Regions from separate parts of the Sphaerisporangium cinnabarinum genome, predicted to be linked through region 1. Evidence: predicted binding sites of a transcription regulator. Region 1 holds the regulator's gene; each other region holds the start of a gene.

Region 1 (7,400 bases):
GGCGAGCGCCGCAGCGCCTCGTCGGCGATCCGTCGCTCCTTGCTGCCGGGCACGAGGTGGTCCACGAGCACGCCCACGCGCCGCTGCGGCGTCGGGCCGAAGCCGGCGAGCGCGGCCGCGAGGTCGTCGACGCCGTGCAGCGGCTCGACGACGACCCCCTCCACGCGCAGGTCGTCGCCCCACACCTTCTCGACGAGCTCGGCGTCGTGCTTGCCCTCGACCCAGATGCGGCTCCCGCGCGCGACGCGCGCCCGCTGCCCGACGACGGCCCGCGAGCCCGACGCGGTGCGCGTCGGGGCGGCGGGGGCGCGGGAGGTGACGGGCGGGGTGAGCTCGACGGGCGCGCCGTCGACCCAGAACCCGGGCCCGAGCGGGAACGTGCGGGTCCGGCCCGCACGGTCCTCCAGCACGACGACGTGCATCCCGCCCGACTTCTCGACCCGTACGACGGCGCCGACCCACCCGGTCTGCACCTCCTCGACGACGAGGCCGCGCTCCGCGGGCTGCGGGCGCGACAAGGGTCGCGCGCGGTGGTGGGAGGGGGCGGGCGTGCCGCCGAGGACGTCGGAGCCGTAGCGGTCGAAGGACACGGCGTCACCCTAGGCCAGCGTCCGCCGTGCGCCGCCGAGATCGCCCCGTGCGTCGCCGGATCGGCCTCTCGAGGGTCGACCTCGGACCCTCGGGCCGACCTCGGACCCTCGGGCCGACCTCGGGCGACGGCTCCCGGCGCGCGCGCTCCCGGGGCGGGGTGGTACCACGGACCGATGAGCCAGGAGCGCGCCGAGCCGGACCCGAACCGCTGGCGCGTGCTGCCGGTCTGCCTCGCGGTCGGCTTCATCACGACGCTCGACGTGTCGATCGTCAACGTGGCCCTGCCGTCGATCGAGTCGTCGCTCGACGCGGGTCCCACGGAGCTGCAGCTCGTCGTCGCGGGCTACACGCTCGCCTTCGGGCTCGCCCTGGTGCCCGCCGGGCGCCTGGGCGACGCCGGCGCTCGGCGCGGGCTGTTCATCGCCGGGCTCGTGGGCTTCGCGCTCATGAGCCTCGCGTGCGGGCTCGCGCCCACCGACACGTGGCTGGGAGTCGCGCGCCTGCTCCAGGGCGTGAGCGCCGGGGTGCTCAACCCGCAGGTCGTCGGCCTGATCCAGCAGGAGTTCCGCGGGTACGAGCGCGGGCGCGCGTTCGGCATGTTCGGTGCGACGATCGGTGTCTCGACCGCGCTCGGGCCCCTGCTGGGCGGCCTCATCATCGCGGCCGCCGGCCCCGAGACGGGATGGCGCTGGGTGTTCCTCGTCAACATCCCCGTCGTCGCCGTGCTCCTGCCGTTCGCGTGGCGCCTCGTGCCCGGGCCGCCGCGCACCGGCTCGGGCGCTGCGCGCGGGCCGCGCCGGCTCGACCTCGTCGGGCTCGGCCTGCTCGGCGCCGCGACCCTCGGCGTGATGATGCCGTTCGTCACGACGACGGGCCGCGGCGACGACGCGTCCCGCTGGTGGTGGCTCGTGCCGGCCGTCGGCGCGCTCGTGGCCGCCGTCGCGTGGGAGCGGCGCTACCAGCGCCGCACGGGCGAGGCCGTGCTCGACCCGCAGGTCGTGGGGCTCGGGTCCTTCCGCAACGGCGCGCTGCTCGGCCTCGCGTACTTCGCGGGGTTCACGGGCATCTTCCTCGTCGTCACGCTCTACCTCCAGGACGAGCTCGGGTACACGCCGCTGCAGGCGGGACTCGTCGGCACGCCGTTCGCGGTCGCGTCGGGCGTGTCGGCGTGGTTCTCGGGCCGCTGGGTCGCGCGCTGGGGGCGCGAGCTCGTCGTCGTCGGCGTGGTGCTCGTGCTCGTCGGGGTGGTCGCCGCGGAGGTCGTCGTGCGCACGCTCGGGAACGACCCGGGCGCCGTCGGCCCGGCGCTCGCGGTCGCGCTGCTGGTCGCCGGTGCGGGCAGCGGGACGGTCATCGCGCCGAACCAGACGCTCACGCTGTCCGAGGTGCCGGTGAGCCGGGCCGGGGTGGCGGGCAGCATGCTGCAGCTCGGCCAGCGCATCGGGTCGGCCGTCGGGATCTCCGTCGTCCTGTCCGTGTACTACGGCGGCCTCGCGGGCGGCGACTCGGCGGCGGACGCGACCGGGCGCGCCCTCCTGGTAACGATCGGCCTCGTCACGGTCGCGCTCGCCGTCGGGCTCCTCGACCTGCGTTCGCGACGAGCGGAGGACCGCCGGACGGGCCGCGCGGACGCGTAGGATTGGCACTCGGAGGTCGAGAGTGCCGACGCCCGCCCGCCCGCCCGGGCGGCGACGGTGCGGCACGCGGGAGGTGGACGTGAGCGAGGAGCGCCGGCTCGAGGTGCTGCGGGCCATCGTCGAGGACTACGTCCTGACGCGTGAGCCCGTGGGGTCGCGCGTGCTCACCGAGCGCCACAGCCTCGGCGTCTCGCCCGCCACGATCCGCAACGACATGGCCGCCCTCGAGGACGCGGGGTACATCGCGCAGCCGCACACGTCCGCGGGCCGCATCCCGACGGACAAGGGCTACCGGCTCTTCGTGGACCGCCTCTCGGGCGTCAAGCCGCTGTCCGCACCGGAGAAGCGCGCCATCGAGACCTTCCTGTCCGAGGGCGTGGACCTCGACGACGTCATCGCGCGCGCCGGGCGGCTGCTCGCGCAGCTCACCGGGCAGGTCGCCGTCGTGCAGTACCCCTCGCTGAGCCGGTCGGGCCTGCGCCACCTCGAGCTCGTGCCCGTCGGCGAGTCGCGCCTCCTGGTCGTCATCATCACGGACACGGGCCGCGTCGAGCAGCGCACGCTCGAGGTCGCGAGCCTGCCGGACGAGGGGACCCTCGTCGAGGTGCGCGCACGGCTCAACGCCGCGGCCGCGGGCAAGCGCCTCTCGGACCTCGCGCCCGGTCTGGCCGCCGTGACCGAGAGCTTCCACCCCGACGACGCCCCGCTCGTCCGCGCGGTGGGCGACCTCGTCGCCCAGACGCTCGCGGAGGAGAGCGAGGAGCGCCTCGTCCTCGCAGGCACGGCGAACCTCGCCCGCGCGGGCATGCGGTTCGAGCACGCGCTGCGCCCCGTCCTCGAGGCGCTCGAGGAGCAGGTCGTCCTGCTCGGGCTGCTCACCGAGATGGCCGCCGAGTCGGGCGTGAGCGTCCGGATCGGTCGCGAGACCCAGCTCGAGGGCCTCGCGGAGACCTCCGTCGTGACGACCGGTTACGGTAACGACGGTGACACGGTAGCGCTCGTCGGCTCGATCGGGCCGACCCGCATGGACTACCCCGGCACCATCGCGGCGGTGCGCGCGGTCGCGCGCTACCTGTCACGGGTGCTCGGCACGTGAGCCCCGCGGTCTCCCCGCCCGCGGCGGGCCCGCTCGACGACCACCCCCGACCCCTCCCGACCGGCCCCGCGCCGGCCTCACGACCCGCACCAGCAGAGAGTGACGTGTGAGCGACTACTACGAGATCCTCGGCGTGGCCCGTGACGCCAGCCAGGACCAGATCAAGAAGGCGTACCGCAAGCTCGCGCGCGAGCTGCACCCGGACGTCGCGGGCGAGGAGGCGGGCGACCGCTTCAAGGACGTCGCGCGCGCGTACGAGGTGCTGTCCAACCCGGAGAAGCGCCAGCAGTACGACCTCGGCGTCGACCCCAGCGCCCCCGGTGGCGGAGGCGGCGGCCCCATGGGCGGCGGGTTCGGCTTCCAGGACATCTTCGAGACGTTCTTCGGCGGCGCCCAGGCGCAGCAGGGCCCGATCCCGCGCGCCCGCCGCGGCCAGGACGCGCTCGTGCGGCTCGACATCGACCTCTCCGAGGCCACGTTCGGCGCGCAGCGCGAGCTCCAGGTCGACACGGCGGTCGTGTGCGGCACGTGCGGCGGCACCTGCTGCCGCCCGGGCACCTCGCCGCGCACGTGCGAGGTGTGCCACGGCCGCGGCACGGTCCAGCGCGTCGCGCGCTCGTTCCTCGGCCAGGTCATGACGAGCGCGCCGTGCGCCGCGTGCCAGGGCTTCGGCACGGTCATCCCCGAGCCGTGCGCGGAGTGCTCGGGCGAGGGCCGCGTGCGCAGCCGCCGCAGCATCACGGTCAACGTCCCGGCGGGCGTCGACACGGGCACGCGCATCAAGCTCACCGCGCAGGGCGAGGTCGGCCCGGCCGGCGGCCCCGCGGGCGACCTGTACGTCGAGATCCGCGAGCGCAACCACGACACGTTCGTGCGCCGCGGCGACGACCTGCACTGCACCCTCCAGGTGCCGATGACGGCGGCCGCCCTCGGCACCGTGCTCGAGCTGGAGACGCTCGACGGGCTCCAGGAGATCGACCTGCGCCCCGGCACGCAGCCGAACCAGATCGTCACGCTGAAGAACCTCGGCGTCGGGCACCTGCACGGCAGCGGGCGCGGCGACCTCAACGTCCACATCGAGGTCCAGGTGCCGACGGCCCTCGACCCCGAGCAGGAGCAGCTCCTGCGCTCGCTCGCCGCGCTGCGCGGCGAGGAGCGCCCCGAGCCCCGGCTCGCCGCCGCGCACCCGGGCGTCTTCTCGCGCCTGCGCGACAAGCTGTCCGGCCGCTGAGCGGGGCGCGCGCATGAGTGCTCCGGTGTTCCTCGCCGAGACGGGGACCGACGGCGTCGCGCCCGGCGACCGGTACGTGCTCGACGGCGCGGAGGGCCGGCACGCGGGCGTCGTGCAGCGCCGCGGCGCGGGCGAGCGCGTGGACGTCGTCGACGGCGACGGGCTCCGGCTGCGGTGCGTCGTCGAGCACGCCGAGTCGGGCCGCGTGACGCTCCTCGTGCAGGAGGTGGACCGCGAGCCGGCGCCGGACGTCGTCGTGACGCTCGTCCAGGCGCTCGCCAAGGGCGACCGCGACGAGATGGCGATCGAGGCGGCGACGGAGATCGGCGTCGACGTGGTCGTGCCGTGGCAGGCGGAGCGCTCCGTCGTCGTGTGGCGCGGCGAGCGCGCGGCGAAGTCCCGCGCGCGGTGGCTCGCGACGGTCCGCACGGCGACCAAGCAGGCCCGGCGCGCGCGCCTGCCCCGCGTCGAGGTCGCGCTCGACTCGCGCGGCCTCGCGGCGCGGGTCGTCGACGTCGTCGCCGCGGGCGGTCGCGCGATCGTCCTGCACGAGGAGGCGACGACGCCGCTCGCCGACGTCGCCCTGCCCGCCGGTCCGGCCACGGACGGCGCGCCCGCGCCCGAGGTGCTGGTCGTCGTCGGCCCGGAGGGCGGGATCTCCGACCGCGAGCTCGCCGACCTCACGGAGGCCGGCGCGGTCGCGGCGCGGCTCGGGCCCCACGTCCTGCGCACCTCGACCGCCGGTCCGGTGGCCGTGGCGCTGCTCGCCGAGCGGCTCGGCCGCTGGGGCGTGGCCGGGACGCGTGGTCTAGCCTCGGGGTCATGACGAGCACCGACCTGCGCACCGACCCGGACTGCCTCTTCTGCCGCATCGTCGCGGGGGAGGTGCCCGCCGACGTCGTGGCGACGAGCGAGCGCTCGATCGCGTTCCGCGACATCGACCCGCAGGCTCCCGTGCACGTGCTCGTGGTCCCGCGCGACCACCACGGCGACATCGCGCAGCTCGCGGCGGCGGACCCGGAGCTGCTCGGCGACGTCGTCGCGCTCGCGGACGAGGTGGCGGGCGACCTGGCCGACGGCCAGTTCCGGCTCATCTTCAACTCGGGGCCGCGCGCCGGCCAGAGCGTGTTCCACGTGCACGGCCACGTCATCGCGGGCGCCGAGCTCGGCTGGTCGCCCGCCTGAGCCCTGCGCGAAAGCGCGTGTGACGCCCGGCCGCTCTCGGTACGATGGAAGCGATCTGCGGGGCGGTGGCCGTCCCGGACCCACTGCCCGACCGAAGGAGCGCAGCGGCGCAAGCCGGCTCATGACCTCTCTGTCCCGAGAACCCGACCCCTCGTCGCACCGGGTCGAGCACCGCATCGTCATCCCGAACCACGTGCCGATGGTGGCGCTCCTCGGTAGCCACGACTCCGTGCTCCGGGCCGTCGAGGAGGGGTTCCCCGCCGTCGACGTGCACGTGCGGGGCAACGAGATCGCGGTCGGCGGGCCCCCGGGGGACGTCGCGCTCGCCGCGCGCCTGCTCGACGAGCTCGTCGAGGTCGTGGAGGCCGGCACCCAGCTCACGGCCGACGTCGTCTCGCGGTCCATCGCGATGCTCACCGCCGCGACGGTGTCGCGGCCGGCCGAGGTGCTGACGCTCAACATCCTGTCGAGCCGTGGCCGCACCATCCGGCCGAAGACCGTGGGGCAGAAGCGCTACGTCGAGGCGATCGACGCGAGCACCATCACGTTCGGGATCGGCCCCGCGGGAACGGGCAAGACGTACCTCGCGATGGCGAAGGCCGTGCAGGCGCTGCAGTCGAAGCAGGTCAACCGCATCATCCTCACGCGCCCGGCCGTCGAGGCGGGGGAGCGGCTCGGGTTCCTGCCCGGCTCGCTGACGGAGAAGATCGACCCGTACCTGCGCCCGCTGTACGACGCGCTGCACGACATGATCGACCCCGACTCGATCCCCAAGCTCATCGAGGCCGGGACGATCGAGGTCGCGCCGCTCGCGTTCATGCGCGGGCGCAGCCTCAACGACTCGTTCATCATCCTCGACGAGGCGCAGAACACGACCACCGAGCAGATGAAGATGTTCCTCACGCGCCTCGGCTTCGGGTCCCGCATGGTCATCACGGGCGACGCGACGCAGGTCGACCTGCCGGGCGGCACACAGTCGGGGCTGCGCGTCATCGAGGACGTCCTCACCGGTGTCGACGACGTCGAGTTCTGTCGCCTCACGTCCTCCGACGTGGTGCGGCACCGGCTGGTGAGCGACATCATCGACGCGTACGCGCGCTGGGACCTCGCGACGGCGCCGGCGTCGCGACAGGGGACGAGCGGCGGCGCCCGCCGCCGCGACGACGACCGCCGCGGACGCCCCGCGGCACGAGACCGACGGACGAGGGACGACGCGTGAGCATCGAGGTCAACAACGAGACCGAGGCCGAGGTCGACGAGGCCGAGTTCGCGGCGCTGGCACGGTACGTGCTCGACGCGATGCGCGTGCACCCGCAGAGCGAGCTGTCGATCCTCTTCGTCGACACGGACGTCATGAGCGAGCTGCACGTGCGCTGGATGGACGAGCCCGGCCCGACGGACGTGCTGTCGTTCCCCATGGACGAGCTGCGGCCCGGGCGCGACGGCGAGGTCGCCGGCCCCGGCCAGCTCGGCGACGTCGTGCTGTGCCCGGAGGTCGCCGCCCAGCAGGCGGTGACGGCGGGCCACTCGACCGCGGAGGAGATGCTCCTGCTCACGACGCACGGCATCCTGCACCTGCTCGGCTACGACCACGCCGAGCCGGAGGAGGAGAAGGAGATGTTCGCGCTGCAGCGCAAGCTGCTCCTGACCTTCCTCGCAG
Region 2 (7,400 bases), on a different contig from region 1:
TCGTGGGCTACTACAACACCGGCGCCAACGCGCGCGCCTACGCGGACATGACGCCGCGGCAGCGGGAGATGCGCGCCGTCGAGCAGGGCGTGAAGATCCACGGCGAGAAGTACCGGACGGAGCTCGAGAGCTCGTTCTCCATCGCGTGGCACAAGGTGCCCTACATCGAGGGCGCGTGGGCGTACCCGAACACGCAGTCGTCGCGCTTCAAGCTCCTCCAGCAGGGCGCCGGGAACGTGTACTTCGCGGGCGACTGGATGTCCGAGATCTCGGCCTGGCAGCACGGCGCGTTCTGGGCCGCGCGCTACGCGGTCCAGGCGCTGCACGCCCGCGTCATGGCGTCGTGACGGCCGACCGCACGAGGCGCTGACGCAACGCCGACGGCCCGGCGCCACCCCGTGAGGGTGGTGCCGGGCCGTCCGTCGTGGTGCCGCGTGCCGGTGGTCAGAAGCCCGTGTAGTTGGGGGCCTCGACCGTCATCTGCACGTCGTGCGGGTGGCTCTCCTTGAGCGACGCCGACGTGATGCGGATGAAGCGGCCCTTCTCCTGGAGCTCGGGCACGGTGCGGGCGCCGACGTAGAACATCGTCTGGTGCAGGCCACCGACGAGCTGGTGCGCGACGGTGCCGAGCGAGCCCTTGTACGGCACCTGGCCCTCGACGCCCTCGGGGACGATCATGTCGTCGCTCGTGACCTCGGCCTGGAAGTAGCGGTCCTTCGAGTAGGACTTCTTGCCGCGCGAGGACATGGCGCCCATGGAGCCCATGCCGCGGTACGCCTTGTACTGCTTGCCCTTGACGAGGATCGTCTCGCCCGGGGACTCCTCGGTGCCCGCGAGCATCGAGCCGAGCATCACCGTCTCCGCGCCCGCGACGATCGCCTTGCCGATCTCGCCCGAGTGGCGCATGCCGCCGTCGGCGATGACCGGCACGCCGGCCGGACGCGCGGCGAGCGACGCCTCGTAGACGGCGGTCACCTGCGGGACGCCGACGCCCGTGACGATGCGCGTGGTGCAGATGGAGCCCGGCCCGACGCCGACCTTGACCGCGTCGGCGCCCGCGTCGACGAACGCCTGCGCGCCCTCGCGCGTCGCGACGTTGCCGCCGATCACCTGGACGTCGCGCGTCGCCGGGTCGGACTTGAGGCGCGCGACCATCTCGATGAGCATCCGGACGTTGCCGTGCGCCGTGTCCGCGACCAGCACGTCGACGCCCGCGTCGATGAGCGTCGTGGCGCGCTGCCACGCGTCGCCGAAGTAGCCGATCGCGGCGCCGACGAGCAGGCGGCCCTGGCCGTCCTTCGACGCGTTCGGGAACTGCTCGGACTTGACGAAGTCCTTGACCGTGATGAGCCCGGTGAGGCGGCCGTCCGCGTCGACGAGCGGCAGTCGCTCGAGCTTGTGCTTGCGCAGGAGGGCGGTCGCCTCCTCGCGGGAGATGCCCGCCGGGCCCGTGATGAGCGGCTGGGGCGTCATGACCTCGTCGACCTTCGTCGTCGCCCACTCGGCGACGGGCGTGAAGCGCAGGTCGCGGTTGGTCACCATGCCGATGAGGCGGCGCTCGGCGTCCAGGACGGGGAATCCGGAGATCCGGTACTCGCCCGCGGTCTTGTCGAGCTCCTCGAGCGTCGCGTCGGGACCGATGGTCACCGGGTTGTCGATGATGCCCGTCTGCGTGCGCTTCACCAGGTCGACCTGGAGCGCCTGGTCCTCGATCGAGAGGTTGCGGTGCAGCACGCCGATGCCGCCCTGGCGCGCCATCGCGATGGCCATGCGCGACTCGGTGACGGTGTCCATGGCCGCCGAGACGAGCGGCACGCGGATCGAGATCTCGCGCGTCAGGCGCGTCGTGGTGTCGATGTCCGACGGCGCCAGGTCCGAGTAGCCGGGCTGCAGCAGGACGTCGTCGTAGGTGAGACCCAGGAATCCGAAGGGGTCACGGTCGGGGACGGCGGCGGGGACGGGCGAGGCGGTCACACCAGGATTCTACGCCGCGGGCCCTCGCCGTATTCCCGGCCGGTGCTCGTCGGCCGGGCCCGCGCGAGGGGCGGACGGCGGGGTGCACGAGCGCGCACCCCGCCCGACCGGCGGGCCCGGGGGCGGCTCAGCGCACGACGGCGAGCAGCTCGTGGAGGAGGCCCGTGAAGCTGCGCACCCGGTGGACGGTCGCGGCGAGCGGCAGCTCCTCCGCGGCCTGGTCGCTCGGGAGCCCCACGAAGAACGGCAGGCTCGGGTTCGCGTCGTGCGCGGCGTGCACGATGCCCAGGTCGGGTCGCGCCTGGGTGGTGACCATCGCGACGGCGGACGGCCGCACCATCGTCACGATCTCGAGCGTGCGGTGCACGTTCGCGGGCCCGGTGACGATGCGCGCCATCGCGCCGTGCGACGCGAGCGACGCGGCGAGCGCGTGCGCGGCCAGCGGGAGCGGCTCGTCGGGCGCGGCGAACACGAGCACGATGCGCCGCATGCGGCTCGGGTGGTTCCGGGGCGGACCGCCGGCGGCCACGATCGCGTCCTCGCTCGCCTGCGTGTACTCGCGCAGCGCGACGAGCGTCGCGTTCGCGAGCACGACCTCGGGCACCTCGCCCGGGCCGGCGAGCACGGTGCGCTCGGCGAGGCGCTCGAGCGCGGGCTCGACGAGGTCGGACCACCACGCAGCCGGGTCTCCGCCCGTCGGGATGCGCAGCAGCCGGTCGCACGCGCGCTGGTCGTAGGCGATGGCCGCGTCGACGACGTCGGAGACGCGCGTGGGCCGCGGCCCCTCGCGGACGCCGACCGGGCGGGGCCCCGCGGCGCGCGCGGGCTCGCCCCCGGGGACGGCGCGCAGGAACGGGCGCGACGGCGGCGGCTCGGGCGCGTCGTCGTCCGTCTCGGGCTCGTCGGCGTCCAGGTCCGCCGCGCCGTCGCCGCCGCGGTCGTCGAAGGAGATCGCGCCGCGGTTCGCCGCGAGCTCCTCCTCGTCCGCGGCGAGGGCGGCGCGGGCCGCGTCGGCGGGGGCGACGCCGTCGAGCGTGAGTCGGCGCATCACGACGAGGCGAGCGACGTCGTCGTCCGTGTAGCGCCGGTGGGAGCCGGCCCGGTGCTGCGAGGGGCCGAGGCCGTAGCGACGGTCCCAGGTGCGCAGGGTCGCGGGCGCGACGCCGAGCCGGCGCGCGACGGCGGCGACGGCGAGGCCGGGAGACGAGGTCATGCTCGGTCGGGCTCCCTCGGGGTCGGGGGCGGACCGGACTGAGGTCATGGATCGATTCTGCCGAGCGGGCACCCGTCTCGCCACCTCGTAGAGGTCACAGTCGTGCACCCTTCGCGCCACACCCGCGCCATATTTGTTCGCTGCACGCGCAAACGCGCCGCGCGCAGCCGATCGCGTCAGCGCGACCGGATCGGCCGACGCGGTTGGGCAAACTCACACCGCTCCACGAGCGGTTCAACCTGCTCGTTCACTTTTTCCTCACAGGGGACTTGAACAACCCTTGCAACGCTTGTAGGTTGTTCGGCATGGCAGAGATCTCGAGGCTCCCCGGGCCCGTCATGGAGCTGTGGGAATGGCAGTACCAGGGTTCGTGCCGCGACGCGGACGACACGTTGTTCTTCCACCCCGAGGGTGAGCGCGGCTCGACGCGACGACGGCGGGCGGAGGCCGCGAAGGCGATCTGCCACTCGTGCCCCGTGATGCTGCAGTGCCGCGAGCAGTCGCTCCGCGTGCGCGAGCCGTACGGGGTGTGGGGCGGCCTGAGCGAGGACGAGCGCGCCGCCATCCTCGCGGGCGGCGCCCGCCGCACCGGCTGACGCTCCCTCCCCTGGCACCACCCTCGGTGCCCCCGCGCCACCAGCAGACCTGCACGGCCCCGGTCCGACGTCGCACCGGGCGCCCGTGCGCACGACCCGTGGGACCACCGGTGGGGCGACCGGCCACGGAACGCAGCAGGGCCCCGCGACCGACGGTCGCGGGGCCCTGCTGCTGAACCGGGTCGGCGTCAGCCGACCACCACGGCGAGGATGTCGCGCGCGGACAGGACGAGGTAGTCCTCGCCGCCGTACTTGACCTCGGTGCCGCCGTACTTGCTGTAGATGACCTTGTCGCCGACGCTCACGTCGAGCGGGACGCGGTTGCCGTTGTCGTCGACACGGCCCGGACCGACGGCCAGGACCTCGCCCTCCTGGGGCTTCTCCTTGGCGGTGTCCGGGATGACCAGGCCGGATGCGGTCGTGGTCTCGGCCTCGAGGGCCTTCACGACGATCCGGTCCTCGAGCGGCTTGATGGGGACCGACACGTCGGACCTCCCCTTTCGCGGTGAGAACTGCAACGGATGGGTCGAGCGCACCGGCTGGCCGTCGTCGCGGGTGCCGGACAGCCTGGTCGCACGTGGTGCCGCCTCCGCGAGCGGTGGCGGCACGTCTCAAATCTAGGTCCCGGTTAGCACTCGGTCAAGGCGAGTGCCAACGTCCGTCCTGCGGACGACCTGGCCCCGGCTGCGCGTGGTCCCCGGCCCCCGTGGAAGGATCGACGCCATGGACGCCGCCACGCTGACCAAGCTGCTCAGCCCCGAGGGCTGGGCCCTGCTCGGCGCGCTCCCGCCGTACGACGAGCAGCAGGCGCTCGTGCTCGCGGCCGGGCTGCGCGCGAAGGGCGTCGACCCCGACCTGGCCGCCGCGGCCCTCACCCAGTCCCGGCTGCGCGCCGCGGCGCACGGCAAGCTCGGCGCGTTCGCCGACGGCATGCTCTTCACGCAGGCGGGGCTGGAGCAGGCGAGCCGGCTCGTCGTCGCGGGGCTGCACGCCCGGCGGTACCAGGAGGCGGGGATCCGGCGCGTCGCGGACCTCACGAGCGGGATCGGCGTCGACGCGCTCGCGTTCGCCGCCGCGGAGCTCGAGGTGCTCGCGACCGACGTCGACGAGCTCACGGCGGCGATCGCGACCGTCAACCTGCGCCACTTCCCCGAGGCCGAGGTGCGCCACGGCGACGGGCTCGCGCTCGACCTGGAGGGCGAGCGGATCGAGGGCGTGTACGCCGACCCGGCGCGCCGCACGCGCGCCGGCACGCGCGTGTTCGACCCGAAGGCCTACGCCCCGCCGCTCGACGCGGTGTGGGCGCTGCGCGAGCGCGTGCCCGCGGTCGGCATCAAGGTCGGTCCGGGCATCCCGCACGCCGGACTGCCCGAGGACGCCGAGACCGAGTGGGTGTCGGTGGACGGCGACGTCGTGGAGGCCGGGCTCTGGTTCGGCCCGCTCGCGCCCGAAGGACCGGGGCGCTCCGCGCTCGTCCTGTCGTCGTGGACCGGGCCCGACGGGACCGAGCGGACCACGACCCGTCGGATCGCCCATCGCCCGGGCGACGCGGACGTGGTGCCCGAGGTGGGCGCCGTCGGGCAGTACCTCTACGAGCCGGACGGCGCCGTGATCCGGGCCGGGCTCGTCGCCCACGCGGCACGCGGCCTGGGCGGCCGCCTGCTCGACCGGACCATCGCGTACGTGACGACCGACTCCCCTGCGCCGCTCGACGCGACCGGGCTCGCGGACGGGCTCGCGCGCGGCTACCGCGTGCTCGACACCATGCCGTTCGGCCTCAAGCGGCTGCGCTCCTACCTGCGCGAGCGCGGCGTGGGGCGCCTGACGATCAAGAAGCGGGGCACGGCCGTCACACCCGAGCAGCTCCGGCGTCAGCTCGCTCTCACGGGCGACGCGACCGCGACGATCGTCCTCACGCGCGTCGGCGGCTCCCAGCAGGTGCTCGTCGTCGAGCCGCTGTCCGCTCCCCCGGCGGGGACGCAGGCAGGCGCCCCGACCGACGGCGAGCAGGACGGGCCCCGGTGAGCGCCCTGCCGCGCCGCACGGCGATCCCCTTCGCCCGCTCGGAGCGCTCGACCGTCGGGCTCGAGTGGGAGCTCGCGCTCGTCGACGCCGACTCGGGCGACCTGCGGCAGGTCGCGCAGACCGTGCTCGACGCCGTGCGCCCGGCCGACGGGGGCCCGCACCCGTCGATCAAGCAGGAGCTCCTGCTCAACACGGTCGAGGTCGTCAGCGGGGTGTGCCGTACGGTCGGCGAGGCGGGGCGCGACCTGCAGCGCTCGGTCGAGGAGCTGCGCGCCGTGACGGACCCGCTGCGCGTCGAGCTCATGAGCGCGGGCACGCACCCGTTCGCGCGCTGGGCGCAGCAGAAGGTCACCGACAAGCAGCGCTACACCACCCTCATCGACCGCACCCAGTGGTGGGGGCGGCAGATGCTCATCTACGGCGTGCACGTGCACGTCGGCATCGAGGACCGCGCCAAGGTGCTGCCGATCCAGCGCGCGATGCTCACGACGTTCGCCCACCTCCAGTCGCTCTCGGCGAGCTCGCCGTTCTGGGGCGGCAAGGACACCGGCTACGCGTCGAACCGCGCGCTGATGTTCCAGCAGCTGCCGACCGCGGGGCTGCCGTTCCAGTTCGGGACGTGGGAGGAGCTCGAGGGGTACGTCGCCGACATGCTGCACACCGGCGTCATCGACGCGTTCGACGAGGTCCGGTGGGACCTGCGGCCCGCGCCGCAGTTCGGCACGCTCGAGACGCGCATCTGCGACGGCGTCACGAACATCTCCGAGCTCCTGGCGCTCGCCGCGCTCACGCACTGCCTCGTCGAGCACTTCTCGACGATGCTCGACGAGGGCCGCGAGCTGCCGAGCATCCCGCCCTGGTACGCGCAGGAGAACAAGTGGCGCTCGGCGCGCTACGGGATGGACGCCATCATCATCCTCGACCGCGAGGGCAACGAGGAGCTCGTGACCGACGCCGTCGGGCGGCTGCTCGTCGAGCTCGAGCCGGTCGCGGCGCGCCTCGGGTGCTTCGACGAGCTCGACGGCGTGCGCACGATCGTGCGGCGCGGCGCGTCCTACCAACGGCAGCGCGCGGTGGCGCGGCGCCACGGGGGCGAGCTGGACGCCGTCGTGCGCTCGCTCGTCGCCGAGATGCGGGCCGGCCGGCCCCTGTGACCCGGCCGGGCCGTCACACGTGCGTGACGGTGAGCGGCATCGACGAGTCGACGCCGATGTCCAGGCTCGACGGCGCGACGCCCGCCCGCACGACGGCCGAGCCGAGGGCAGCGATCATCGCCCCGTTGTCGGTGCAGTAGCGGATCGGCGGGATGCGCAGCTCGATGCCCGCCTCCGCGCAGCGCTTCGCCGCCATGTCGCGCAGCTGCGAGTTCGCGCTGAACCCGCCGCCGACGACGAGCGTCGACACGCCGTGCCGCTCGCACGCGGCGATGGTCTTCGCGGTGAGCACGTCGGCGACGGACTCCGCGAAGGAGGCGGCGACGTCGTGCACGGGGATCTCCTCCCCCGCGTCCTGGCGCGCCTCGACCCAGCGCGCGACGGCCGTCTTGAGGCCCGAGAACGAGAAGTCGTACGCGTGCTTCTCCTGGTCCTTGC
Region 3 (7,400 bases), on a different contig from region 1:
CCAGCTCCCCGAACAGCAGGCGGGGGGCCGCGACGTACGCGCCCACGTTGATCTCGGTGCGCGGCTCGGGAGCGGCGTCCGCGACCTCGGACGACTCGAGGATCGCCGTGATCTCGCCCCCGGCGCGGACCACGCGCCCGTACCCGTCCGGGTCGTCGACGACGGCGGAGAGCAGCGACAGGTCGGCGCCCGTGAGGGTGTGCCGCGTGAGCAGCCCGAGGAGCGACTCGGAGCGCAGCAGCGGCGTGTCCGCGTAGGCGACGAGGACCGGCTCGTCGACGCCCGGCCCGAGCACCGACGCGACCGCCTCGCGCGCCGCGAGGACCGCGTCGCCCGTGCCGAGCGGCGACTCCTGCTCCACGTAGACGACGTCCTCGCCGAGCAGCTCGCGCACGGTCGGGTCGTCGGGCGACACGACCACGACGATGCGGCCCGCGTCCACGACGCGGCGGACGTTCGCGACCGCCAGCTCGACGACCGTCGCGTCGCCGAGCGGCCGCGACAGGAGCTCGCGCGACGCGTCGTCGTGGCCTGCGGCGAGCACGACGGCGGCGCGGCCCGTCCTCGGGTGGGCGCCCCCTCGCGGGGTGGTCGCGGTGGGGTTCGCGGTCGTCGCGGTCATGGCGTCCTCACTGTCGGCACCTCTGTCGGACGGCGACCCATTTGTCAGGAGTCCGAACTACTGGCTCCCTCCGATCATAGGCACCCGGGACGCGTGCACGGAACCCGCTCCGGGCGTCCGGGGCCGAAGGTCACCCGCGCGGCGTCGGCGCGGAGGCGCGCGCCGGGTGACAATAGGGACATGAGTGGCCCGGTCCAGCCATACCCCCTGCACGGAAGCATCGAAGCCGAGGACGCGAAGGAGATCCTCCGCAAGGCCATCCGCACCCACCGCCAGGCGCGGTCCGAGCGGCTCCGCAAGGAAGCGGACGCCGCCATCGCCGACGTCGTCGAGACCATCCCCGAGGTCGCGGCCGCCACGTGCGTCGCGACCTACGCCGCGCGTCCGGGCGAGCCGGGCACGTCGGCGATGCTCGAGCGTCTCGCCGCGCGCGGCGTCCGCCTGCTGCTGCCCGTGCTCGGCGCGGGGCTCCAGCGGGACTGGGCCGTCTACGACGGCCCCGCCGACCTCCAGGTCCGCGCACCCGGGCGGCCTCCCGAACCCGGCACCCCGACCCTGGGCCCGGAGGCGATCGCCGAGGCCGACGTCGTCGTCGCCCCCGCGCTCGCCGTCGACTCGCGCGGCGTCCGGCTCGGCCAGGGCGGCGGGTGGTACGACCGCGCGCTCGAGCACGTGCGCCCCGGGACGAAGGTCGTGGCGGTCGTCTTCCCGGAGGAGGTCTACGACGCGAGCGACCGACCGCTGCCCGTCGAGCCGCACGACCGCACGGTCGACGCCGTCGCGACACCCCTCGGGTGGCGCTGGCTGCCGTAGCGGCCCGTGCCGTCCTCCCCCGGGGCGATCTCCGCCCCCGGGGAGGCTCCGAGCCCCGACGCCGCTACGGGACGAGGGTGAGCTCGTCCTTGCTCGCCTCGGCGACGGCCTCGGTGGAGAACGGCCACGTGTAGGTCTCGCCACGGGCCCAGGTCGAGAGCTGGTCCGCGTAGTGCTTCGACGCCGGGTGGCCCGAGGTGCCCGTGACGGTCACCCACGTCGAGCGGTCGAGGTCGCCGAGGTCGACGACCATGCGCATCGACGGGCCGGCCGTCACGTCGAACGACCCGGACGCGGCGTCCCACGCGGTCGCGTTGACGATCGACGAGCCACCGGGCATGCCCACCGGGGCGGGGTTGACGAAGTCGCGCACCGGCCCCGGGATCGACTCGCCGCCCAGCACCGGGTGCTCCAGGGCGAGCACGTGGATCTTGCCCCACGCCCAGTCCGACGGCTGCTTGCTCTGCTCGACGGTGAGGTCGAGGCGCGCGGAGACGAGCGCCTGCGTGAGCACCTCGTCGCGCGTCTCGACGACGCTGACCGTCTGGCGGTCGTCCCAGAACGGGTCGGTCGGGTTCTCCAGGAGGTTCTGCACGACGGCGAGCCAACGGCTCCCGCCGCTCGGGCGCGCCGACTCGGGCAGGTCGTCCCAGAAGGTGAGCTGGAGCAGGTTCCGCCACACGGCGGCGAAGTACGCCGCCGCGGCGGAGTCGGTGTCGGTCCGGTAGTCCCAGCCCGCGAGGAGCTGCTGGCCCTCGGCCGCGAAGTCGTCGTCGATCTCCTGCTCGAGCAGAGGCTGCACGAGCACCTCGGCGTACGGGCTGCGGTCGTCGACCTGGACCTCGTTCATCGTGTCGACGTCCACGGTGCGCCCGGCCGCGATCTCGGCCTCCAGGAGCTGACGGATGCGCTGCGAGCGGTACCCGTAGTCCCAGTCGGTCGTGAGGAACGGCGCGACGCCGTCCGGCAGCACGGCCTGGTTGGCGGCCACGATGAAGCCCTCGGCCGGGTCCACGACGCGCGGCATCTCCTCGCTGGGGACGTAGCCCTGCCAGTCGTAGCGCTCGTCGGACCCGTCGCGCGGCCACGTGCCGTCGGAGGGCACCTCGGCGTCGGGGACCGCCTGGCGGACGGGGATCTTGCCCGGAGCCTGGTAGCCGATGTGGCCGTCCGCGGTCGCGAAGACGATGTTCTGGGCCGGCACCTCGAAGAGCGCGGCGGCCGCCTGCATGTCCTCGGCGTCCTGCGCGAGGTTGAACGCGAAGACGGCGTCGGCCGTGCGGCCCGGCTCGAGCGCGGTCCACTGGAGCGCGACGGCGTACTCCCCCAGCCGCGTGTCCAGCGCGGGCGTGTCGACCGCCGCCTCGGTCGCCGGGATCGCCTCGGAGACGATCGGGCCGTGGAGCGTCGAGCGGACCTCGATCTCGATGTCGTCGCCCCCGGCGACCCGCAGCGTCTCGGTGCGGGTCTCCAGCGGGACCCACTCGTCGCCGCGGAGGTAGGTGTCGTCGCGCACGCGCTCGACGAAGAAGTCGGTGACGTCGGCACCCATGTTCGTCAGGCCCCAGGCGAGCTGGGCGTTGTGCCCGATGACGACGCCGGGGAATCCCGCGAACGAGAAGCCCGCGACGTCGAACCCGCACGCCGGGGAGACCTCGTTGCAGTGCAGCCCCACCTGCGCCCAGATGCCGGGCGCCCCGAGCGCGAGGTGCGGGTCGTTCGCGAGGATCGGCTTGCCCGACGCCGTGTGCTCGCCGGACACGACCCACGAGTTCGAGCCGGTGCCCTCGCCGCGGCCGATGAGCACGGGGACGGCACCGAGGGCGCGGTCCGCGGCCTCGAGCGCGGCCTGGAGGTGGTCGGAGCCGTACTCCGCACGGGCCTGCGGACCGAGGTCCAGCGCGACCTGCTGCGGGTTCTCCAGCTCGCCGGGGTCGAGGATCGGCGCGTTGAGCTCGGACGGGTAGGCGGGGAACAGCTCCGCCACGCGCGCCGCGTCCTGGATCGTCCCGTAGGCCAGCGCGCGGTCGAGCTCGTCGTCGTAGTTGCCCCGCAGGTCCCAGGCCATCGCCTTGAGCCAGGCGAGGGAGTCGACCGGGTCCCACGGCTCGGGCTCGGCGACGTCGACCTGGAGGCCCAGCACCGTGTACTCGAGCGCGATCTCCGACGGGCTGCGGTTCTCCAGGTAGGCGTTCACGCCCTCCGCGTACGCCTGGAGGTACGCCTTCGTCTCCGGGGAGACGACGTCCCACTCCTCCTCCGCGACCTGGCGCCAGCCGAACGTGCGCGTGACCGTGTCGGCGGCGATCGCATCCGGGTTGTCCCCGACGAGCTCGGCGAGCCGCCCCGAGGTGACGTGGCGGCGGTAGTCCATCTCGAAGAAGCGGTCCTGCGCCTGGACGTAGCCCTGGGCGCGGAAGAGGTCCTCGGGGGTGTCGGCGTAGATCTGCGGGACGCCCTGGGCGTCGCGCAGCACGGTCACCTCGCTGCCGAGCCCGGGCACGGAGATCTCGCCGGACGCCTGCGGCAGCGGACGCCGGACGGTGACCACGACGAACGCCGCACCCGCGACGAGCGCGACGACGAGCAGCGCCGCCACGCCGATCAGGACGCGCCGGCGCGCGGACCGGCGACGGCGCCGCGGCGGGGCCGACGCCTCGCCCGGGGTCGCGGGGTCGGCACCGGTGACGGGGTCACCGGCAGGGGCCTCGGCGGGTTCGTGCGCAGACACGGATGCGAGACTACCCCGGCCCTGCCCGGGCGCCGGTCCGCGTATGATTAGCACTCGGAAGTTTCGAGTGCCAGGCGGTGTTGACACCGTCGACCAGGCCGAGACCGTCCCGATCCCGACCCGCCGGTGGCCGCCTCGACGGCCGTCTCGTGAACGAGGAGAACCCGTGCCCACCTACGCGTACACCTGCACCGCCTGCGGTCACGCCTTCGACATCCACCAGTCGTTCAGCGACGACGCCCTCACCGTGTGCCCCGAGTGCTCGGGCCGCCTGCGCAAGGTGTTCTCCTCGGTGGGCGTGACCTTCAAGGGCTCCGGCTTCTACCGCACGGACTCGCGGTCCGGCGGCAAGACGTCGACGGCGCCCGCCGCCTCGACGTCCAGCGCGTCGTCGTCCTCGTCGTCGGGGTCGTCCTCGTCGTCGGGCGGCACGAGCTCGAGCGGCACGTCGAGCAGCTCCGCCGCGTCGTCCTGACCTGACGCGGCGCCGCCGGGCTGCTCGCCCCGGGCTCGGCCGGCTGCTCGGCCGGGCCGGCGTCGGCGCCCCACCGGTGCGCGGCCGACCACAACGGGTCGGTCGGCGCACGGTGCGCGGGTCCCCGCGCCGCGTCGTCCACAGGTCGCCGCGCATCGCGTCCGCCGGCCCGCCGCGCGCGGCTACGGTCGCGCCATGCCTCGCTCCTCCCGCCCGCCCGGCCCGTCGACCCGCCCCGGTCGCACCGCCGCGCGGCGACGCCTGCTGCACGGCCTGTGGTGGCGGTCCCGGTACGTCGTCGCGGCGCTCTGCTGCGGGCTCGCGGCGTCGGTCGTCGTCGGCGCGCTGCGGCCCCCGCCCCCGCCGACGACGACCGCCGTCGTGACGGCCCGCGCCGTGCCGCCCGGCACCACGCTGACGGCACCCGACGTGCGGGTGGACCACGTCCCGGCCTCCCTCCTGCCCGCCGGGGCACCGACCCGGGCCGACGACGTCGTCGGGCGCCGCGCGACCGTCGCCCTGCCGGAGGGCACGCTCCTCCAGGACGGCTTGGTCGCCGGCGGGGAGCTCGCCGCCGGGGCGCCCGACGGGACCGTGGTCGCACCCGTCCGGCTCGACCCGGGCGTCGCCGCGCTCCTCGGGCCGGGCGACCGCGTCGACCTGCTGGCCGCGGGCGACCCGGCGCTCGCCCCGGTGCCGACGGACGTCGCGGACGCGGGGACCGCTCCCCCGCATGATCCGTACCTGGCCCGCGCCGCGGTCGTCGTGCCGGCGCCCGAGCCCGACGACGGCGGAGGGCTGCTCGGCACCGGTGGGTCGGGCTCCGACGTCGTGACGCTCGTCGCGGTGCGCCCCGAGGAGGCCGTACGGCTCGCGGCCCGGACCGGCCACGCCCCGGTCACGGCGGTGCTGGTGCCCTGAGGACGTCGCGGGACCGGCCGGACCCGACCCGCCGGGCCGAACCGTTGCCCCGTGCCGCGCACGTTGGCAGGATCGCGCGTGCACGCGCCGTGGCACCGTCGTGACGCGCGATCGTCGACAGGAGAGGGAAGCAGCACATGAAGGGCGTGTTCCAAGGGTTCAAGGAGTTCGTGCTCCGCGGCAACGCGATCGACCTGGCGGTCGGCGTCGTCATCGGGGCGGCGTTCTCCGGGGTCGTCACGGCGATCGTCGAGGACTTCATCAACCCCCTCATCGGGGCGATCTTCGGCAAGCCCGACCTCACCGGCCTGTGGGACATCACGCTGCGCGCCGGAGACGCGGCGAAGGACATCCCGCCCTCCGTCATCTCCGTCGGCGGGGTCCTCAACGCGATCCTCCAGTTCCTCATCATCGCCGTCGCCCTCTACTTCGTCATCGTCCTGCCGATGAACAAGCTCGCGGAGCGACGCAAGAAGGACGAGGAGCCCGAGCCCGAGGCGCCGGCCGAGGACGTGCGCGTGCTCCAGGAGATTCGTGACCTCCTCGCCGCCCAGGCGGGCGGCGGACCCGGCGCGACAGCGGGCGGGATCGCACCCGGAGGGCCGACGCCCCCGCGCCACCTCTGACGCGGCCGTCGCTCACGAGCAGGTGGTCACCCGGCGGGCCGTCAGTGGCGCCCGTAGTGGGGCGGCACGTCGCCCAGCAGGCGGTCGTCGTTCTCGCCCGGCGCGCCGCGGCGCGGCGCCGCCTCGTCGCCCCATCCTTCGGCGCGCTCGTCGGCGCTCGTTCCGGGCACCACCGTGCTCTCGGTCCCCCGCCGCACGGCCCGCCGCGGACGCCGACGGTGCCCGGTCTCGGGACGGTCGCGCGCGTCGTCGGGCAGGTGCTGCGGGTCAGGGCTCGGGTCGGCGGTCGTGCTCACGCCTCCCATGGTCCCACCGGCGGGCTGCTACAGGTCCTCGTCGCCGTGCTGCTCGTCGTCGTCGAGCACCGGCACGACGACGATCCGGTCACCACCGCCCGTCTGCGCGACGCCGCCCGTCTCCGGGAGCCGCGCGTCGCGCACGGCCTGCACGACCCGCCGGATGCGCTCGGCCTCCTTGGCGGGGTCGAGGAACGCCGCGGCGGACCAGACCTGCGCGACCGTCCAGCCGATGCGCTCGAGCCGCTCGGCGACCTGCCGGTCGCGCACGCGGACGCTGCGCTCGGCGACGTACGCCGCGTCGTCGGTGAGGACGGCGACGAGGAGCTCGCCGGGCAGGTCCGGGTGGCCGACGACGAGCGGGATGCGGTCGCCGTCGCCGATGCCGTAGTCGGTCTCGACGACGAGCCCCGCGCGCCAGAGCCGCTCGGCGAGGTCCAGCACGAGCCGGTCGGGGCTGCCGCCGAGGTCGACGCCGTTGCCCAGCGTGACCTGGTCGGCGGCGCCGCTGCGCTGCTCGGCCAGGTCGAGGACCTCGGCGAGCAGCCGGGCGCCCGCGCCGCGCAGGCGCTCGGGGTCGAGGTCGCCCGCGGTGAAGCACGAGACGACGTGGAGACGCCGCCGCGTCGCCCCGACGGCGTCGAGCAGCATGGCCTCGGCGCCCGGGGTGTTGAGGATGCCGAACCGGTGCAGCACGCGGCCGTGCGGCGTCCGCCCGAAGCCGACGGACAGCACGATCGTGTCGCGCACGAGCCCGGCGACGCCCGAGACGTCCGCGACGACGACCGGCTCGGCGCGCGCGCCGGAGAAGAACCCGGCGAGCGCCGGGTTCTGCCGGACCTCGACGAGGAGCGCGTCGCGGATGCGGTCGGCGTGCAGGGGCGTGACGGTGACGATCGCGAGGGACTCGTCCGGC

The links. Region 1 encodes HrcA, which represses chaperone genes, less so after heat shock. Its sites were predicted from a motif close to TTGGCACTCTCNNNNNGAGAGTGCCAA; they were not measured.
Region 2: the regulator HrcA is predicted to act here: its motif matches at 4,412-4,438, upstream of groES (co-chaperone GroES).
Region 3: the regulator HrcA is predicted to act here: its motif matches at 4,214-4,240, upstream of ACZ4MO_RS12000 (FmdB family zinc ribbon protein).

What each region holds. Positions count from the first base shown of each region.
Region 1 covers NZ_JBVHRG010000003.1:139,559-146,958, reverse strand. The annotation lists gene ACZ4MO_RS06250 (DUF3097 family protein) at 1-590, opposite strand, end outside; gene ACZ4MO_RS06245 (MFS transporter) at 765-2,228, shown strand; gene hrcA (heat-inducible transcriptional repressor HrcA) at 2,308-3,324, shown strand; gene dnaJ (molecular chaperone DnaJ) at 3,431-4,555, shown strand; gene ACZ4MO_RS06230 (16S rRNA (uracil(1498)-N(3))-methyltransferase) at 4,569-5,381, shown strand; gene ACZ4MO_RS06225 (HIT domain-containing protein) at 5,378-5,740, shown strand; gene ACZ4MO_RS06220 (PhoH family protein) at 5,862-6,959, shown strand; gene ybeY (rRNA maturation RNase YbeY) at 6,956-7,400, shown strand, end outside.
Region 2 covers NZ_JBVHRG010000002.1:438,824-446,223, forward strand. The annotation lists gene ACZ4MO_RS04955 (FAD-dependent oxidoreductase) at 1-347, shown strand, start outside; gene guaB (IMP dehydrogenase) at 445-1,974, opposite strand; gene ACZ4MO_RS04965 (MerR family transcriptional regulator) at 2,102-3,235, opposite strand; gene ACZ4MO_RS04970 (WhiB family transcriptional regulator) at 3,493-3,783, shown strand; gene groES (co-chaperone GroES) at 3,972-4,268, opposite strand; gene ACZ4MO_RS04980 (THUMP-like domain-containing protein) at 4,507-5,808, shown strand; gene ACZ4MO_RS04985 (glutamate--cysteine ligase) at 5,805-6,962, shown strand; gene tsaD (tRNA (adenosine(37)-N6)-threonylcarbamoyltransferase complex transferase subunit TsaD) at 6,976-7,400, opposite strand, start outside.
Region 3 covers NZ_JBVHRG010000007.1:152,123-159,522, reverse strand. The annotation lists gene ACZ4MO_RS12015 (NTP transferase domain-containing protein) at 1-622, opposite strand, end outside; gene ACZ4MO_RS12010 (5-formyltetrahydrofolate cyclo-ligase) at 803-1,435, shown strand; gene ACZ4MO_RS12005 (penicillin acylase family protein) at 1,500-4,166, opposite strand; gene ACZ4MO_RS12000 (FmdB family zinc ribbon protein) at 4,333-4,641, shown strand; gene ACZ4MO_RS11995 (SAF domain-containing protein) at 4,837-5,562, shown strand; gene mscL (large conductance mechanosensitive channel protein MscL) at 5,700-6,188, shown strand; gene ACZ4MO_RS11985 (hypothetical protein) at 6,230-6,484, opposite strand; gene ACZ4MO_RS11980 (PDDEXK-like endonuclease domain-containing protein) at 6,512-7,400, opposite strand, start outside.